Regions from separate parts of the Herpetosiphon sp. NSE202 genome, predicted to be linked through region 2. Evidence: riboswitches for the same ligand, from Rfam matches in the RefSeq annotation. Region 2 holds a riboswitch; each other region holds the start of a gene.
The links. A riboswitch is a leader RNA that binds a small molecule or an ion and turns the genes downstream of it on or off. The one in region 2 is predicted to bind cobalamin.
Positions count from the first base shown of each region.

Region 1: another riboswitch for cobalamin. It lies ahead of ACFMKP_RS07030 (ribonucleoside-diphosphate reductase subunit alpha); the one in region 2 lies ahead of ACFMKP_RS23890 (prenyltransferase/squalene oxidase repeat-containing protein).
Region 3: another riboswitch for cobalamin. It lies ahead of cobO (cob(I)yrinic acid a,c-diamide adenosyltransferase); the one in region 2 lies ahead of ACFMKP_RS23890 (prenyltransferase/squalene oxidase repeat-containing protein).

Region 1 is NZ_JBHUPY010000005.1:229,164-231,365, reverse strand. It holds gene ACFMKP_RS07030 (ribonucleoside-diphosphate reductase subunit alpha) at 1-1,398, opposite strand, end outside; cobalamin riboswitch at 1,538-1,675, opposite strand.
Region 2 is NZ_JBHUPY010000027.1:21,792-23,993, forward strand. It holds gene pdxS (pyridoxal 5'-phosphate synthase lyase subunit PdxS) at 1-400, opposite strand, end outside; cobalamin riboswitch at 575-700, shown strand; gene ACFMKP_RS23890 (prenyltransferase/squalene oxidase repeat-containing protein) at 790-1,905, shown strand.
Region 3 is NZ_JBHUPY010000001.1:920,550-922,751, forward strand. It holds gene cobN (cobaltochelatase subunit CobN) at 1-371, opposite strand, end outside; gene cobO (cob(I)yrinic acid a,c-diamide adenosyltransferase) at 371-1,402, opposite strand; cobalamin riboswitch at 1,537-1,680, opposite strand; gene hemW (radical SAM family heme chaperone HemW) at 2,102-2,202, opposite strand, start outside.

The DNA of each region.
Region 1 (2,202 bases), on a different contig from region 2:
CGCGCCATCGCGAATATGCGCCGCCAAATTGATCGAACCAAGGTTACAGACTGCAATTTCATCGGCTGAGGTGTTGAGCAAAATTTCAGTGCACAAATTGCTGCTATGAATCACGCCAACATGGTCTTGTGGTGAACGCAGATTGGCAGCATCCTTCCAGGTAATCCAAGGATGGCCGGTTTCAAACAAACGGGTCAAAATTTTGCGCCACAAACCGAGTGCTTCGACCTGGCGCGCCGAACGCAGCAAGCCTTGCGCCGCCAGCGCTTCGTATTCGGCGTAGCGTAGCGCGAATGCTTGGCCATACAAATCGTGCAAATCAGACACTTCATCAGGCGAGAACAACGTCCACGTGCCATTGCTCAACACCCGTTCCATCAACAAATCAGGAATCCACAAAGCCGTGTGCATATCGTGGGTGCGGCGGCGCTCATCGCCCGTTGGCTTGCGCAAATCAAGAAAATCGTCAATATCAGCGTGCCATGCTTCGAGGTAGGCACAGACCGCACCCTTGCGCTTGCCGCCCTGATTGACCGCAATCGCGGTATCGTTGACAATTTTGAGGAAGGGAATCACGCCTTGGCTCACGCCATTGGTGCCATGAATTGGCGTGCCGAGCGCCCGCACAGGAGTCCAATCATTGCCCAAGCCACCAGCCCACTTCGAAAGCATGGCGTTATCGCTGATCGCCCCAAAAATCGCCTCAAGATCATCGCCGACTGTCGAGAGATAGCACGATGACAACTGCGGATGAGTCGTTGCAGCGTTGAATAAAGTTGGGGTGGCCGAGGTAAAGTAAAATTGCGACAGCAGCTCGTAGAAACGCAGGGTTTGGGCTTCGCGATCAGCCTCATTCAAGGCCAAGCCCATTGCCACCCGCATCCAAAAGAATTGCGGCAACTCGCGGCGCAAACCAGCCCACTGAATAAAATAGCGATCATAGAGCGTTTGCAGGCCAGGATACGCCAATAAAGCATCGCGTTCGGGCACAATTGCCGCCGCTAAACGAGCCAAATCGAATTGAGCAAGTTTTGGATCAAGCAACCCTTGCTCAATTCCGGCCTGAATATACTGGATAAATGCCGTTGGATAGCGGGTAGCAACCACTGAACCTGGCAAATATTCGCCAAAAACCTCGCACTCGAGTTGGCTGGCCAAGAGCGCGGCGGCCACAAAACTATAATCAGGCTCCTGCTCAATCCAGCTGCGAGCGGTCAAAATACAGGCTTGGAGTTGTTCGCCAGCAGTCATCTTGGGATAAAAGCCCAAATTAGCGGCCTGCCAGAGCTGATTCGCATCGGTTGTTTGGGAATAAGCGCTGCAAGCCTCAGCAAGTAGTTGCAAAAGCCAAGCAGCCTGCTCGCTAGTCGCTCGTGGCTCAACCTCGATCACATTCATAGAGCATCCTTTATGAGCTAAATAAAAAAATGCCTGCTCCTTAGCGGAACAGGCATAAACCATTACCAAACCATAGGCAGCAGCCTATGGGCATCAATTGCAAGCGGCAATGATCACCCCCTTTGACGCGAAGGGACATCTCGATCATTTCGAACTGAGTGGGCATTCGGACTTAGCATTGAGCCATACCGTTGCGCGACAGTGCCGGAATCTCACCGGGCTTTCCCCAATTTGCAGCCAAGCTACGACAACTTGGCCTCAGACGAATAAAAAATTGTAGCCAGTACTGTAGCAGATGCCAGATCAACCGTCAATCAAGCCTAATTGCTTGATAGAACCAGCTGATTGCCTGATTCCAACGCGCTAAAGCTGGTTAATCGAGTTCAAAATCGAGTTGCAAAGTAGCCGATAATCAAACAAATTGCTGCTTAATTCCGCAAGTCCTAGTACTCAGGGTAGGCCATTAGCTAGCTAGCAGGGTAGCTCAGGGAGCCGAATACATTGAAATGACAGAATAAAACTGCGCCAAGACCATTCTCAAGGGTCGCTGAGGCGATTTGATTAACAACCGAGGACGCTTAATAGACGAGGGATAGTACAGGACTCCTAACCAATTACGATATTGGTGGGAAAAACCCCAAAAAAAGCTCTTGACAAGTGCAATTTGGTTTTGTACACTCTGAGTACGAATTAACCGCAATTGGCAATCGATGTTTATGTGAAGCAAATAGCATTACAACGTTGCAATAGCTAAATACATGGGGTGAGAGAATGTATTTGGTTAAAGCAGGCACATTCAGTAAG
Region 2 (2,202 bases):
CTTCGCCTAAATTGCGTGCGCCACAGACGAATGGCACTTTAAAATTATGCTTGTTGGTATGATTTTCTTCATCAGCAGGCGTGAGCACTTCGCTCTCGTCAATGTAATCAACCCCAATGGCTTCGAGGATTTGCGCTTCAACAAAGTGGCCAATCCGCGATTTTGCCATCACCGGAATGGTTACTGCTTCAATAATGCCTTGGATCATTTCGGGATCGCTCATGCGCGAAACGCCGCCATCCCTACGAATATCGGCTGGAACCCGTTCGAGCGCCATCACGGCAACTGCGCCAGCTTCTTCAGCAATTTTAGCTTGGTCAGGCGTAACCACATCCATAATCACGCCGCCCTTGAGCATTTGGGCCAAGCCGACTTTGGTAGTAAAGGTTGAAGTTTCCATTGCAATTCCTCTGGTGGATTGATAATTTTAGCTGTCATGTCAATCAGACAGCCGCTATTGTACCATGCATCCTCATGACAATCGATCAACATTGCGGGGGGACAAAGGGGGACAATCGCCCATGATTGCCAATTTTGACGGGGTGTACTGGGCTATGGTACGATCAGCACAATCAATCATAAATCGCTATTCAGATGTTGTGCAAACACTTGGGGGAAATCCGGTGCAAATCCGGTGCAGTCCACGCTACGGTAAGCCTTTGGCTAAGCCCGAATACCCATTGAATAGTTGATTTCTGGGTTGGCTTGCGTTGGCACAAGCACAACCAACGCGTTGTTATCTGTTCCTTAGCCAACTTGGCTAAGGTTTTTTTGATTAAGGAGATTGCTATGCTCCGACGAGCAGCTATCCATCGCTGGTTATTGGTATTAATGGCCGTGTTCGTAGCACTTCCTGCTGCGGCTCAAGCCCCAGCCGAAGGCGCAAAAGCAGCAGCTTGGATCGTCAGCCAAGCGCAGGCCGATGGTAGTTTCCCTGGCTTTGGCTTGGGCGAAACCGCCGATGCAGTCTATGCCTTGAAGGCCAGCGGCTTGAAAGTTGACACCAACGTTCAAAGCTTTGTCGAAAAGAACGCCAGCGCCATCGCCGCCAAGCCTGGGCTTGCCGCCAAGTTTGTGTTGGCCGAATTGTTGCTCGGCTACAATCCCCGCTCAGTTGGCGGAGTCGATTTGGTAGCCGCCGTTACTGGCAGCTACAAAGCCGATAGCGGCATGTATGGCGGTGATGTCACCACCCATGCCTTGGCTTTGTTGGCCTTGAACGCAGCTGGTGCGCCAGTTGAAAACAAAGCGCTCAACACCGTAGCAGCAGTGCAAATCGCCGACGGCTCATGGTCGTTCAGCGGCGATACCAGTGCCGGTGCTGGCGATACCAACACTACGGCCTTGGTCATCCAAGCCTTGGTTGCAGTTGGTCAAGGCAAGAGCGAAAGCGTCAGCAAAGCTGTAGCCTACTTGCAAACCCAACAAAATAGCGATGGTGGCTTTCCCTACTCGAAAAATTCGAGCTATGGTAGCGCCACCGATGCCAACTCAACCGCCTTGGTAATTCAAGCGATTATTGCAACGGGCGGCAACCCAACCGCTGCGCCTTGGGCCACAGCCACTGGCAACCCATTGAGTGCTTTGTTGAGCTTGCAAAATGCCAGTGGCGCGTTCCGCTACGATGCAGCAACCCCCGATGACAATGCTTTTGCAACCTACCAAGCTACGCCAGCATTGTTCTTTGTGACCTATCCATTGAGCGTGTTGGCAACTGCACCGCAACCAACCGCCGTGCCAAGCACCCCAATGCCAAGCACGCCCGTTGCAACCGCTACGCCGAAGCCAAACACCCCAATTAGCTTGCCTGATACTGGCGCACCAGCCTTGCCATTGTGGCCAGTTGTGGTTGGCTTGGGATTAGTTTGTATTGTGGCTGGTTTGGGCTTGCGCCGAATCGGCTAAGATTTGTTCCCTCACCCCCCAGCCCCCTCGCCCGCGTTCAGTGGGCGAGGGGAAGTCGACTATTTTTTTACTAAGGAATTGGGGGAGAACCAGCGCGTTAAAGCCCCTCGCCTGCGCCACGGGGTTGGGGTGAGGGGTTCTTAATACCGCCCCCCCAGCCTCCTCTTCCACTTAACGCGGGCGAGGGGGAGCGAACATCTTAAATTTCCATAACTGAACGCGGGCGAGGGGGAGCCGACTATTTTTTACTAAGGAATTGAGGGAGAACCAGCGCGTTAAAGCCCCTCGCCCACGCCA
Region 3 (2,202 bases), on a different contig from region 2:
AGATTGGCTGGCGCAGGCAGCACCTGATCGGCCTGAATCATGGCTTCGATGTAGTCGTAGAGCGCTACCACCAACTCTGGTTGGTTGAGCGAATGAAACCAAATTGGCTGGCCATCGAACATCAACATGGCCACGTTGGCTAACGGACATGGTCCCAAACAGCCGCCCATATTCAGATGCACAAGATTGCGCAGCTTGCGACTTTCCCATTCGTGCTGATGAATTTCCGGCCAAACCGGCGCAAAGCCGCGCTCGGTAATGCCACAGCAGCAACCATGAGCGCAAATAAACAACATACCACGTTTATAGCCAGCGTTGACCATGCGCCCATCGATGCGCTCGACCATATTGCGTTGCAAACGTTCAGTCATTAGAAATCAATTCCTATTTGGGCGCGAATGCCTTGAAGTCGAAACGGGTGTTTAATCTCGCGCATCTCGGTCACGAGGTCGGCATGCTCAATCAGGGCGGCGGGGGCATCGCGGCCTGTGATAATCACATGCAGCAATTCGGGCTTGTTGGCCGCCAACCAAGCCACAACTTCGTTGACATCAAGCCAGCCAAACGCCAACACATAGGTAAATTCATCGAGAATCACAATTTGATACTGATTCGAGCTAATTGCAGTTTTGGCCAGTTCCCAGCCATGCAAGGCTTTGGCTTTGGTCGTATCAAGGTCTTTCGATGTCCAAGTGAAGCCATCGCCAGTGCCACCAAACTCAATTTCCATCTTGGCGGCTGCCCGCGATTCGCCAAACTTGGCGTTTTCGTGTTTGAGAAATTGAATCACGCGCACCTTGAGATCGCGACCCCACGCGCGAGTCATCACGCCCAAGGCTGCCGAGGTTTTGCCCTTGCCATTGCCAGTATTGACGATTACTAAGCCTTTTTTGCCTTTGCGCAATTTGCGTACTTGCTCGCGATAGCGGCGTTTTTCCTCGGTTGAATGCAGTTGCGTGCCAGCAGCAATAATTGGTTCCAATTGCTCAACTGCATCATCAGCATGCAATTCAATTGGATTAAACGCCTGATCGCCACGCACTGCCGGAGCGTATTCTGGCTCTTGCCCCGCTGGATAGAGCCGATGGAAAATCGCTGCTTCAACTGGCTCGCCATTGATCAGATGCTCTTGAACGATCTGTTCAACTAATTCCTCATCAAGCTGCTGATACCAAATGCCTTCGGGATAGACCACCGCAATCGGGCCGCGCTGGCAGACACCCAAACAGCTGACGGTCGAGCATTTAACTCGTTCGGGATTGCGCAATTTGCGCCGATCGCCAAGTTGTTCGAGGGCGTGTTGGGCCAACGCCGCGCCATCAGCATCGCCGTTGCATTGATCACCAGTGCAAATAAATAAATGGCGGCCATAGGCACGCATCGTCAGTGGGGCATCGCTCATGCTGGCTCCGTTGGGCGACACCCCAGCATGCAAACAGCCAAGAAAAACCTCTTCGGCTCATGCCAAAGAGGAAAAGAGGCACTAAACCCAGCAGGGCCTAGCAACTCCTTCCCTGATCCGCGAGGGAAATGTTGGAGTGTCGATGAGTTTGTGGCGGGTTATCGGGCTTGAAGCAAAGCTTCCTACCGTTGCGGGACAGCGCCAGACTTGGACTGGCTTCCCCCATTGCGCGTTTGTGTCATCCGGGACAGCAACGCACCACAAACAAGTTGTAAATTGCAGCCGCGATTATACGTGCAACCCTGAGTTAAAGTCAAAAGTCAGGAGAAAGTATGAAGGATGAGGGATGAGGGATGAAAATGTTAACCGCGAAGAGCGCGAAGGACGCGAAGTTGTATTCGCTGACTGGCTGAATTGCATTCAAATCCTATAGAACTCAGAACCCAACATTCGTGATCTTCGTGTGCTTCGTGGGTCAATTGCTTAACGCAGAGGCGCAGAGCCACGAAATTATGAAGGATGAAGGATGAGGGATGAAAATGTTAACCGCGAAGAGCGCGAAGGACGCGAAGTTGTATTTGCTGACTGGCTGAATTGCATTCAAATCCTATAGAACTCAGAACCCAACATTCGTGATCTTCGTGTCCTTCGTGGATAGAAATAACTAATCCCTAACCTCTGACAACTGCCCCCTCGTCGTCAATCGACCAAAAAACGTTCGATGACTTGATTGCCGACCATGCGCCCGCGCGGCGTAAAGCGAATCGCGTTTGCGGTTTGTTCGAGCATGCCTTGCTCAA